Regions from separate parts of the Paenibacillus sp. FSL W7-1279 genome, predicted to be linked through region 2. Evidence: riboswitches for the same ligand, from Rfam matches in the RefSeq annotation. Region 2 holds a riboswitch; each other region holds the start of a gene.
What was found. Region 2 has a riboswitch for cyclic di-GMP ahead of MKY82_RS17430 (amino acid adenylation domain-containing protein). Riboswitches for the same ligand answer to the same signal wherever they lie in the genome.
Positions count from the first base shown of each region.

Region 1: it holds a riboswitch for cyclic di-GMP, as region 2 does, so the genes downstream of both, MKY82_RS25285 (GTP cyclohydrolase II) here and MKY82_RS17430 (amino acid adenylation domain-containing protein) in region 2, are expected to answer to the same signal.
Region 3: it holds a riboswitch for cyclic di-GMP, as region 2 does, so the genes downstream of both, MKY82_RS25585 (class I SAM-dependent methyltransferase) here and MKY82_RS17430 (amino acid adenylation domain-containing protein) in region 2, are expected to answer to the same signal.

Region 1 is NZ_CP150215.1:5,601,618-5,605,897, forward strand. It holds gene ribD (bifunctional diaminohydroxyphosphoribosylaminopyrimidine deaminase/5-amino-6-(5-phosphoribosylamino)uracil reductase RibD) at 1-721, opposite strand, end outside; gene MKY82_RS25285 (GTP cyclohydrolase II) at 739-1,488, opposite strand; cyclic di-GMP riboswitch class I at 1,676-1,769, opposite strand; gene MKY82_RS25290 (PLP-dependent aminotransferase family protein) at 1,932-3,278, opposite strand; gene MKY82_RS25295 (nitroreductase family protein) at 3,457-4,089, shown strand; gene MKY82_RS25300 (glycoside hydrolase family 43 protein) at 4,216-4,280, shown strand, end outside.
Region 2 is NZ_CP150215.1:3,933,813-3,938,092, forward strand. It holds gene MKY82_RS17430 (amino acid adenylation domain-containing protein) at 42-2,201, opposite strand; cyclic di-GMP riboswitch class I at 2,407-2,501, opposite strand; gene MKY82_RS17435 (hypothetical protein) at 3,076-4,280, opposite strand, start outside.
Region 3 is NZ_CP150215.1:5,678,070-5,682,349, reverse strand. It holds cyclic di-GMP riboswitch class I at 156-250, shown strand; gene MKY82_RS25590 (LuxR C-terminal-related transcriptional regulator) at 412-1,140, shown strand; cyclic di-GMP riboswitch class I at 1,269-1,357, shown strand; partial or broken gene MKY82_RS25585 (class I SAM-dependent methyltransferase) at 1,561-2,244, shown strand; gene MKY82_RS25580 (acetoacetate decarboxylase) at 2,521-3,270, shown strand; gene fabG (3-oxoacyl-ACP reductase FabG) at 3,273-4,034, shown strand; gene MKY82_RS25570 (acyl carrier protein) at 4,073-4,280, shown strand, end outside.

The DNA of each region.
Region 1 (4,280 bases), 1.7 Mb from region 2:
CCCATGTCATTGCTTCCGAACAATCGGTAACTTTGGCATCTTCGGGCAACCTCAAATTCGAATCTAAAATTACCCGTATGGGATTCTTCCCGCTTTCTTCCGGCAGTCGGGTCGTAAGGAGCGGATCATCGGCCAAAACCGTATTAATTCCTACTAATATGGCGTCGACTTTGTTTCTTAATTTATGTACTACAAGCTGTGTTTCATCACATGTAACCCATTTAGAATGCCCCGTTGACGCGGCAATTTTTCCGTCAAGCGTCATGGCTACCTGGGAAATGATAAACGGCCGTCGTTTTGACATATTGTGCACGAATCGTTCATTAAGTAACTCGGCTTCCTTCCCCAATACACCCACATCAACTTCTATTCCATTCTCTCTCAATAATTGAATGCCTCTTCCGGCCACCTTCGGATTCGGATCCTCCATCGCCACGACAACTCTTGCGACTCCCGAATTTAAGACTAATTCTATGCAAGGAGAGGATTGAGGGCTTGGTTCCAGCGTAACATAGAGCGTTGCGCCTTCGGTATACCCATCAGCCATCCGGAATGCGTGCACCTCTGCGTGAGGTTCCCCAGCCTTTCTATGAACACCTGCGCCGACTACTTGTCCGTCTTTGACTATCAGTGCGCCAACGACCGGGTTCGGATTGGTTTTCCCACTGGCCGTACCTGCCAAATCCAATGCCAGCTTCATAAATTGTTGGTCTAATTTCATATGATTAACACTCCCCATCATAATAAAGCGGTCTCCACCAAAGAGTCGTAAATATGACCCGATTTTTCGATCTTCGTTGCCAAATACCGATTATTATGCTCGGATACATCTCCCCAAATGGATTTATGATGATCGGTTAAAAGTCCCTTTTCCCGCAAAGACTGCAGCTTTCTAGGGTTGTTTGTAATAAGGGTGACTGGTTTTTGCCGCAAGCTTTGGAGTACACGTATGGCTTCATCATAAGATCGATGGTCATCTGCAAAGCCAAGGCTTAGATTGGCCTCTACAGTATCGCACCCCTCATCTTGCAAAAGATAAGCTAACGATTTTGGGAAAAGCCCTATTCCGCGACCCTCGTGATTCGCCAAATAAAAGAGAGCTCCACTACCGTTTTCAATGATCATGCGCATGGATTGCCGCAGTTGGTAGCCGCAATCGCATCGTTTACTTCCAAAGATGTCTCCCGTATGGCAAATGCTGTGCATCCGTATCAAGGCATGCTCCTCATTGGCAAAATCGCCATATACTAGTACGGAAGACTGCTGATGTGAAGCGAGATCTGCCTGAGATAATGATTCCAGAATGTCATTCTTATCCATAAATGAATTGCCTGTATTTAACCATGTATACCATTTAAATACAGCCTCATGGTCCTCCAACTGCACAGGGAGCCGAACGGGACCAACAAGACCGATGTTGGGACATTCCGGCTGTTTAAGAATGGTTAATTTACTAGCTAGCAATTTCCTGACCTGGTCCATAATCATGAATACAACTCCTTGTTGGTTTAGATGGGGATCAATCGATTGGTTTGTTTCCCTCCTTGAAAACGTTGGCAGTTTTTACGTCAGCTACTACTTCTCCAACCTTAAAGAATTTGGTTGGGAAATGGAATTTTTTTATAAATAAACACAAAAAGCCCCTGTCTGAATAGACGGAGGCTTTTCCGTCGTATTCGGTAACTGGCTAGCATAGCGGATACGAGTAATCCGCCTTAGCCCCTATAGCTTTGCGTCGCCACTTTTCAGTGGGTTTGCCATTATCGTACGATGTCATTTCATAAAATAAATCCGCGATCATTGCCGAATATGGAAGAACACACCATATCGGAAACAATCGAAAGTAATAGCTTTTTATCATATAACTACCAGATGAATATAAAATACATTTTTATGAAATGCAACCTAAATATAAACATGACCCGAAAGAATCACCATAGATTGCCTTCTTCTCGCTTCACTTCCTCAACGATCGCTTGAACCCCTTCCTCAATCTGATCCAACCGTGCTCTGGAAATGCTGATACGTATAAACTTCTCGCGCATAAGGTTGTTAGATAGATAGAACAGCTTGCCGGACACCACATGAATGTTCCGCTCTTTCAGCCGCCTGATCAACCGCTCCAGGTTAACGGTCTGCGGCAGCTTAAACAGCTTATATATGCCGCCGTCGCCAGGCACGGCTTCAATCCATCCGGCTCCCTCGTATCGCTGCACAGCCGCATTCAGGGCTTGCATTCGGGTTTCATACTGGCTGTAAATCTTCTGTTTATGCCGTTCATACATTCCGTTGCTAATATAAATTTCAAGCGCCGCTTGGGACAGCAGCGACGTATCCCCATAACTTTTAAAAGCACGGAACGTATCGAGCAAACGTTCCGGCAGGACGACGGCTCCCAGGCGCAATCCTGGGAAAATAATCTTCGAGAAGCTCTTCAAATACACCACATGCGATGTTCGGTTGTAGGCATAGATGGGATCATATCCCCGTTCCTCGCCTAGATCAGCCATATAATCGTCTTCCACGATATAAACATCATATTTCGCCGCCAGGTTAGCAATGGCCTTTCTCTGCTCTGCGGTGTAGGAGTTGCCCAGCGGATTATGGTATCTCGACATCGTATAGAAAAATTTAATATGTCCGGATCGAAATTGCTCCTCCAGAGCCTTCAGGTCGATCCCCGCTGCCGTGCGGGTGATTCCGATAACGGGCACTCCTTCACTCTCCAACAGCTGCAAATAATTATTGTAGCTGGGCTGTTCGACCAGAATGACGGACTTTCCGCCGGGAAACGGCATTTTTGTCAAAATCTCAAGCGCCTGCTGGGCGCCTGCCGTAATCATAATCCTCTCCGCGGAAGTGAACACTTGAGCTCCTGCCAAATGGGAGACCAGGGTGCGGCGCAGTTTCTCCATTCCTTGCGGATCACCATAGGTAAACAGCTCATATTTATAGGTATCAATCGCCTTGTTCAGGCAATGCTGAAAATCCAGATACGGGAATACGTTCACGTCCGGAGAAGCCGACGCAAAATCAATCAAACTCTTATCCATGTTATTCGAATCCCCATCTTTCTGGACTACATAATAACCGCTTTGCGAAACCGAATAAATGGCGTGCCGTTTCTCAAGCTCAGTATAAGCACGAATCACCGTACTAATGCTGCACCCGTAGGATTGTGCCGCACTTCGAACGGAAGGAAGCTTCTGCCCTGAACGATATTGGCCTTCCTGAATTTTCGATTCCATATCGGTAAGAATGGATAAATATTTTTTCATTACCCCGCCCCCTCGCGACTCTTATTATACAGGATCTCAACACTGTATCGATACAGTTGTCAAAATAGGGTATGGTTTCGAACCCATCATTATCCTATATTCAAGTAACCGTTCGCTGTGTTGGGAACACCTTCCCGGCCTTAAGAATGAAGATAACTACGATAGGGAGCTGATTCACATGCCATCCATTTCGCATGCCGATTTTTTAACTACTGTACGTGAACGTCAAGCGGTTAAACATTTTGATCCCCAACACAACCTCAGTCATGATGAGATTAAAGAAATGCTAGAGATTGCGAGTACCGCACCTTCTGCCTGGAATCTGCAGCATTGGACGTATCTTGCCATTACAGATAAGGCCACCAAAGACAAATTGTTACCCATCGCATATGGACAAAGGCAAATCGTAGAAGCCTCCGCTATCATCGCGGTTTTGGGAAACCTGCGGGCCCATCAACATGCTGAAGCGATATATGACCAAGCGGTTCAGGCAGGATTCATGCCAGAGGAGGTCAAAACGAATCTGGTCCGGCAAATAATGAATTCCTACACCCATGCGCCTGAACTTGCCCGGGAAGAAGCGATACGGAGCGCCTCCATGGCCGCCATGCAGCTCATGCTGGCTGCAAGGGCGCGCGGTCTTGATTCATGCCCGATGGGCGGATACAACTCAAGCCTTTTTATTGAAGCATTCGGGGTTCCGCGCCATTTGATCCCCGTTATGCTGGTTGCGATCGGTAAGAAGTCCGTACCGGCTCATCCTTCAACCCGTTTACCCCTAGAAGAGACGGTCTTTTGGAATCACTTCTAATGCTCAATCCAAAAAGATCTAATATTTTTAGGTGAAAAACCTAATTTTATTAGGTTTTTGGAGAGGAACACGTCTGATAAAATGAATACAAGCGCTTACAAAGTGATGATCCAAGGAGGAACCGTAATGAACAAGCCCGTACAGCCTAACGAACCGATCGTAACCCATATCTATACTGCAGACCCATCCGC
Region 2 (4,280 bases):
ATCTTTTTAAGCATTTGCTGCGTTTCGTTTAGCGGTTCGTCTCAGTTGACGAGCATCGGACGAAGAAGATCAGGGTCCGGCAGAGCTTTTTTATCGACTTTCCCGTTAGGGGTAAGCGGCAAACTTTCCATCTGCACCACAAGTGAAGGCAGGAAATATTCAGGCAAATTCCGGGCTAAATACGCCTTGACTTCCGTTTCGGACAACACCTGTTTCGCAACAAAATACGCACATATTATCGGATTTCCACTTCCGTCTGCTTTGACGGCTACCGCGGCTTTCGAGATTGCGTTGTGTTCCAATAGCCGGGTCTCGATTTCTCCCGGTTCCACTCGATACCCTCGGATCTTTACTTGATCGTCGATTCGCCCGATCATTTCGATATTGCCATCCGGCAGCCACAGGGCCAAATCCCCCGTTCGATATAACCTTTCCCCGAGGAGCGGATGTTCCACAAACTTGGCTTCTGTCAATTCCAGCTGATTCACATACCCCCGCGCGATACCGTCTCCTCCGACGCAAAGCTCTCCTACTACTCCGATCGGCTGAAGCTTCAACTGTTTATCAAGAATATAAGCGGATGAATTGCATATTGGTCTGCCAATTGGAATGGTCGATTCGAAATCACGTTCGATCGGGAAGTAAGTGGAGAACGTCGTGTTTTCCGTTGGACCGTACATATGGATCATCCGCAGATCGGGGCACCTCTTCCTTACGGCATTTACGTGCTTCGGCGATAACGCTTCTCCGCCGATTAGCAAGGTGTCTAACATACGAAAGGCGTCTGGGTCCTGTTCGGCCAGATTATGGAATTGAGCCGTAGTCAGAAACCAAGCCGTAATGCGGTGGCCGATGATGGTTTCCTTCAATTTGTAAAGGTCAAATAGGTCCGTGTCCTTCATCAAATACAAAGTAGATCCGTTCAAAAGGGATCCCCAAATTTCAAAGGTCGACGCATCGAATGTTATTGTACCGGTTTGCAAAATTCGATGCTCCTTGGAAAAGTTGAAATAATTGGTATTCTTGACCAGTCTTACGATGTTACGATGCTCAACCATGACTCCTTTCGGTGTCCCCGTTGATCCGGAAGTATAGATGATATAGGCTAGACTTTGCGAGGTTGCTGCAGATATCGTATGGGGACAGCTGTCAAGGCTTAGCTGCGCGTTGTCCCAATAAATTACTTTTCCCTCAAATGCTATGTCAGGCTTCCAGCTGGAAGGAGCCAGTAAAAATCCCGCTCGACTGTCCTTGAGCATATATTCGATTCTTTCGCACGGAAAATCGGCTTCGATGGGCATATAAGCGCCGCCAGCTTTCAATATGGCTGTAAGCCCGACAATCATATTGACAGACCGATCCGCGACAATGCCAACAACGCTCTCCGGCTTAATGCCGTGATCCTGCAGTGCTTTTGCAAGCTGATTCGCGCGTTCGTTCAATTCCCGATAGGACATCTGATGGTCCTCGGTCATGACCGCCGGGCGATCGGGGGTTAAACGGACCTGTTCCTCAAACAAGTAATGGACCGTTTGGCTGGAAGGATAGTCCGTCTTGGATCCGCTGAAAGCCTGAATCTGTCTCTCCTCTTCTTCCGACATCATACGTATGTCGGCAATCACCTTCTCGGGGAAATCAACTACTTCATGCACGATTCGGCTCAAGTGGCCGCTCATCTGCTCGATCGTTTCTTTTCTGTAGGAGCGGGTCGAATATTCAAGGTGTATCATGATAAATTCCTTCTTAAAAGCCGTCAAAGCAAGCTCAAACGTCCCCAGCTGATCGGATTCATAAGGAGTGGCATTGGCGTTTTGCCAAGTAAACGCCGCTTTGATGAACGGGTTGCCGCTCAAATTCTTTCGCATATTCCGATCTTCGAGTGCTTGCATCGTGGTATGCTTGACTTCTATCAGAAACTTACCTAATGGCTTATGTACAGTAGGAGAGTAACGTATAGGAAACATCTGTCTTTCCAACAGATACCCAATTACAGGATCATCCTCGCCGGTATATTTGGCAAGCAGGATCGCATAACAAGCCATAAGTGCCATATCCACAGTTATTCCGAAATTGAACGCAAGTTCATGGAGTTTTCGGGTCGTTGCAAAATCCAGGGAAAAACGAACCTGGTTTCCTTCATCGTTGGCCCATCCCCCCCTCGGCAATTCGTCAATTGATACATCACAAGTCGTTTGTTCCATGACCATCAACCTCCCGGATAATCGATTCATTAATGTCTGATTGTTAACGAACAGAAAAATCCTCTTCGCATTCTGCGATCAAGTAATGTCCCCCTTCAACCCCAAACTAGTTTTTTATAGCGAAGCCACCGTTGTTTTTTGGAACGTCAAAAAAACCCCTTTCTTCAATTCAAAATAATGAATAAAACGGAGGTTTCCCGTTGTATTCGGCAACTGGCTGGCATTGCGGTCGCAGTAGATCCCGCATTAGCCCCTATAGCTTTGCGTCGCCACCTTTCGGTGGGTTTGCTATTGTCGTACAAAAATAGTATTTAAATTGTAAACCATGATTATATTATGTATTCGATTTACAATTACTGTATCTTGTTTCCAAATGAAAATCGATAGGTCTTTTGTTCAATATTGTCTTTCAAGAATGGTTTTGATGATATTGATAACCCTCATGAAACACTAGGTCGTGATAGTTAATCTTTACTAATTTTTTCCACTCCTCGACTTCACTACACTTCATTTAACTATGTATTAAAGCTATTCTGTTCAAAAGAAAGGCTGCGATTTTCTGTAATTACTTGGATATTAGATGATGGCTGATCAAGAAAATAGTTCTATTTTTTAACTTCACTCCTATATCCATTGACCTAATTGCGACAGCAGAAATCATCAAACACTATAACTTTTGCCTCTTGTCAAACGGGACTAAATTACCGTCTTTAACTGGTAAGGACATCTCGCTTCCGATCAGAAAACTTTCATAAGTTCAACCCACTTGGTAATTCCATCCTTCAAGTTCCCGGTCTAATGGATCACTGGATAATAAAATAAAGAGCCGTTGTCCAGGACAACGGCCTCATATTGCTATATGTCATGAACAGTTTTAAAAAGGTCCGGTTATTTTCACCTTGATTTTATTGGATTCAACTGTTACCCCGTTCAATGTAATTCGAATCGACAATTCGGCTTGCCCCGGATGCTTGGCGATAATCTTTCCTTTGGGGTCGATCGCCGCCTTATCCGGACGGCTGCTCAAATACTCAATGTGAGCGCCGGATAACTCCTTAGTCGTTCTTCCTCTCTCAAGGAAGACTTCGTAGGAATAACCGACCTCATCTCCCGGGTGAAGCTGGAGCGATTCAGCCTCGAGTTGTACTTTGTCCAGCGGCATGACCAGATTCGGGTCGCTATACTTCATTAGCTCGCTGCCATATTTGAAATAGAAGTTGCCAAAGTCGTCCTGCGCCAGCTTTTCCGCATTGCTCTCCAACAAGATGGACAGCGATTTGCTTGCTGTGTCAATCTTAAACATCTTGCTCGTATAAGTATGGTCAGCAACATATCCCGTATAAATGGTACCGTACACATAGCCGTCCGTTCCAATGGTCAATCGAGGATTGCTGTGTGCATAATCTGCTGTAGGAAACATATCCTCACTGTAAATAATCTCTTGGCGTTCCGTATCATAGATGAACAGAGCCCCCAGCGCCATTCCCCATATGTTACCGTCCGGGCCCCATATCAAAGAGGTTACTGCTTTTTTGCCCGGAACAGGTACCTGTTCCAGCTCTACTCGGCCTGATGCTGTATCGTAAATGGCAAGTTTCCCCTCTCCGCCGGTCATCGCGCCGGTGGCCATAAACAGCTTTCCATTTTGGTAAAGCAACGAATTGATCGAATGACCGGATATAATGTCGCGCTTCACATCAAACTTTCCGGTAACAGGATTGTAGACGGTAAGTGCCCCGCCTGTTTTGCCTGCAATTGGATAGGAACCGATGTATAACAGGTTTTCTTCCTCGACCCCGAGCATGGCTACGGGCCGGTCTTGCTCCGAACCCAACTGACCAAGCCGCAGCGGATTATTCGGTTCTGATGGGTCCGTCCGGTTCCAAGGTTTGGCTGGATCGTATTCAAAGAGGGTCGCTCTAGGATAAACACCGAGATACATCTTTCCGTTCAATGAACCGAACCCTTCGACTTGACCGATTTGAGGATAATGCTTGGTCTCGTTACGGGTCGGCGAGTAAATTCCCATTCCCCCGCCTGAAATGAAGCCCGAAGACAGAATCTGCCCGTCTGTGCTCT
Region 3 (4,280 bases), 1.7 Mb from region 2:
AAGCTGATGGAGGCTATTTGTGTTGTTTATTAAATTTTATGAAAGGGGGACCTGTACTAGTCTTAACAGTCTTATCTACCTGAAAAGGGACTTTAAATATATTGAAAGGCAGGTGAATCGTAGATATAATTTTCGGCACACAATCGAATCGTTTCGTACGATAATAGCAAACCCACTGAAAAGTGGCGACGCAAAGCTATAGGGGCTAATGCGGATCTGCCTAAGACCGCGATGCCAGCCAGTTGCCGAATACGACGGAAGCCTCCGTCCTATTTTGCTATGGTTATCTTAATGGATGGTGGTTTTTTATTGTTTATTTTCGCTTATAAGCTACCGAATTCAGAAGCGGAGATGACTAGAAGATCGATTTCATTATTAATCACTTATTCTTAAAAGGAAGAAGGGAAAATAATGGGCCGTAGAACACTGCTGGAAGCAAACGATCATTTTCCTAATATCCTCAGTATGTCTGAAATAAAAGGAAGGTTGATTGAACGGAAAGAAATTTTATATTTGCTGCAAGAGGAAACCAGGAATATGAACGATTTGCTGTCCATACCTTATTTATTTGTTATAACAGATACGGATGGTGCCGTTATCGATTATTGCGGCACGGATTTGTTAAAAGGATATTTTGAAAGAAATAATATAAAAAAAGGCACATCATTTGCGATGAAAACCGCAGGGGTCAATGCCATTTCTTTATCGATGGAAAATCAATCGGTTTCTGTCGTAATTGGTACCCGGCACACCAACCAATTGTTTGCCGAGCTGTCATGTGTATGTACGCCAATTCGAATAAAAAATGTGATTATAGGCTACCTTGGCCTGAGTTTTCATTATTTACACGAGGTTACATTTGCCATACCACTCATTGAACACCTGGCTAAAAATATTGAAGAAAAACTGCCTCAAAAGGACCCCATTCTACAAAAAGAGCTGACTTATTCTCACTTTGACCAATATGAATTAACAAATCGTGAGAAAGAGATAGCTTATGGATGGCTGGAAAATAAAAACGTACCTGAAATTGCGGGCATTTATGGGATTAGTCAAAGCACGGTCCGTACTTTTATTAAAAAGATATACGCAAAGACGAGCGTTAATCATAAAGGAGCATTCCTTAGGAAATTTACTTAAAATTTAAATTAAAATACATAAGTATAAACTACCCAATTTTGGGTATTTTTTTTGTTTAAGTCGAATTTTATACTTTAAAGTAAGTTGTCGTTGAAGGATTAATGAACATTTTGACAATTTCATACTTCGTACGACAATAGCAAACCCATCGAAAGGTGGCGACGTAAAGCTACGGGGGCTAAGGTGGATATAAACACTATGCCAGCCAGTTGCCGAATACGACGGGACCCCAGTCTATTTAATCATGGCGGGGGGTTTTTGTGTTTTGAGTGATATTGCTAAAGGTGGTGAAAAAATATAAAAATGTCTAATTGTAGTCTTCAGAAGATTAGAGGCAAACTATCTCACCAAATATCGTCAGCAACCTATTCTACATATTTATGCCTGTAGGGATGTCTTCTTGGGAGGAAAATCTAGAGTATGGACAAAACTAACAAAAAACATTTACTTGATGATGTTGAGACGAAGATTAATCAAGGTCTTTTCTCTGAAGCATTTAATGCCCTTTATCATGGATTAGACAGCATACGCAGACATTCTTCAAAAAAAGATTGGAAGCAGTTTATTGCCCAATATCGTCAACATGCAGTAAGCTATTTTTTCTTACAAGAACCGTTTTCTCGTCGAGCATTTGACAAACCGCGCGGTTATGCTGGTGATCCCGTAATGATGGATTCCATCTATGACTTCGACAAAACAGCACCGCCACCTTACGAGGGCAGACAAGCAGAAATTTCCGAGCTTCTCAACTACGAGCTTAATCGTATAAGTTATGCAAATGATGCTGTTCGCGAAAGAAAACGTATATTTTCCAGCAAGATTGACGAAACAGCAGAACGAGTTGCGAACCCTTATATTCTCTCTTTTCCTAGCGGCCATTTGAGAGAAGTATTGGAAAGTGTCGCGGTTAAGAATAAACGCATTGGGAAATTTGTTGCTATTGATCAAGATCAGGAGGCCCTTTCGGTTGCAGCGGAAATCATAAAAGACTTTGGCGAAACGATTCCTGCCTCCATAGTTGACATCATTGAAAATGAAGTGCCTCTTCCTGGATTTGATTTTATATACAGTGTTGGTGTATTTGATTATCTGCCCAACGGAGTTGCCAAAAAATTAGTTAACGAATTATTTAATTTGCTCAATCCCGGAGGTCGATTGTTAATAGCCAATTGGCTTCCTGATACCCCCTCTATTGCTTATATGGAGGCAGCGTTGGATTGGTGGATCACTTACCGTACCAAGGAGCAAATGCAAGAGTTAACCGAAGCTATACCAGAAGAAGATATTCATCATATTGATATTTTTGTGGAAAAATACGAGGTTGTTGTTTTTATGGAAATTGAGAAGGCGGGAGAAGTGAATTCTTTCAAAAGGAAAGGGATGGAACTATTGAAACTGCATGAGGTACGCAAGCAAATGTCGACTCCATTGGGAGCTCCTGCTTATCCTGTTGGACCTTATCATTTTCGTAACCGGGAATACCTGAACATTCTATATCGTACCGACACGGAAGCCTTGAGACGTGTAGTCCCTGAGCCGCTTGAAATTGATGAGCCTTTAGTCAAATTTGAGCTCATGTACATGCCGGATGTTACCGGTTTGGGGGCCTATACAGAATCTGGCCAGCTGATACCGGTGAGCTTTAATGGGGAGAAGGGTGAATACCAGCACGCGATGTATGTGGACAGTCTTCCTGCGATCGCGGCCGGACGTGAGATCAGCGCATATCCGAAAAAACTGGGCTCTCCAAAACTGTATATTGATTCGGACACATTAGTCGGTACGCTGGACTACGGGTCTTTACGTGTAGCCACCGCAACGATGGGATATAAACATCAGGCTCTCGACCCGGAGCAGGCCCGCCAAGAGATTTGCCAACCGACATTTATGCTCAAAATTGTGCCGAACTATGATGGAACTCAGAAGGTATGCCAACTGATGCGTACTCAGATCAAAAATCTGACCATTCATGGTGCCTGGACGGCCCCAGCCCGGCTGCAATTGTTTGCCCATGCGTTGGCCCCACTGGCAGATCTCCCCGTGCTTGAGGTTGTATCAGCTTCGCATATTGTTACTGATTTGGGGTTATCCGCGCCGGATGTCATTTATGACTATTTGGCGGAACATTGAAAGTGGATGGGGGGATTAGAATTTTAACCGGAAAGAATTTTTTAGTAACAGGCGGTTCGAGAGGTATAGGAAGAGCAACAGTAATAAAACTGGCCGAGCAGGGAGCTAATGTTACTTTTACGTATAAAGAAAATGAAGCTGCTGCAATGGAATTGTGTAATTACGTGGTGGATAAAGGAATCGGGAAAATAACCTGTATTCAAGCGGATTCAACCGATCCTTTAGTCGCTTCCGAAGTACTAGAAACGGTCTGTAAAGATAATTCTCAACTGGATGGTTTGGTAGTTAATGCTGGAATCACTAGGGACAGTAATTTGGTGATGATGGATGAAGAGAGCTGGAGTGAAGTGATTTCTACTAATCTAACGGGGACTTTCAATTATTTAAAAGCAGCATCATTTAAGTTTATTCGACAACGTTCAGGTTCAATCGTTTGTGTTAGTTCAGTAAATGGTTTGATTGGAGTGCCTGGACAAGCTAACTATTCCGCTTCAAAGGCTGGTCAAATCGCATTGGTTCGGTCACTCGCACTTGAAATAGCGAGATTCAACATCAGGGTTAATGCAGTTGCACCTGGTTATATCAATACAGATATGTATCAATCCATAAGTGAAAAAATGAGGCTTTCCAAAGAGAAATCTATTCCTCTGGGAAGGCTCGGAGATCCGGAAGAAGTTGCAAATGCAATATGCTTTCTATTATCAGAACAGTCTTCATATATAACAGGTTCGGTATTAAATGTAGATGGTGGTTGGAATGCATAAGTATTTTAAATGAATTTTATACCTGGAGGGAATTAAAAATGGAAACAAAAGAACTGAGAGATGAATTGACAAAGCTGGTCGCAGACGTTATTGAAATCGATGAATTCGCAGATGATGACAATTTTGTAGAGGATCTGGGTGTCGATTCCATGGTGGCCCTGGAAATTGTGTATGAAATAGAGAAGAAACTCAAAGTCGTTATACCGGCAAAGCATATCAAAGAGATGGAGACCCTAAATGATGTCA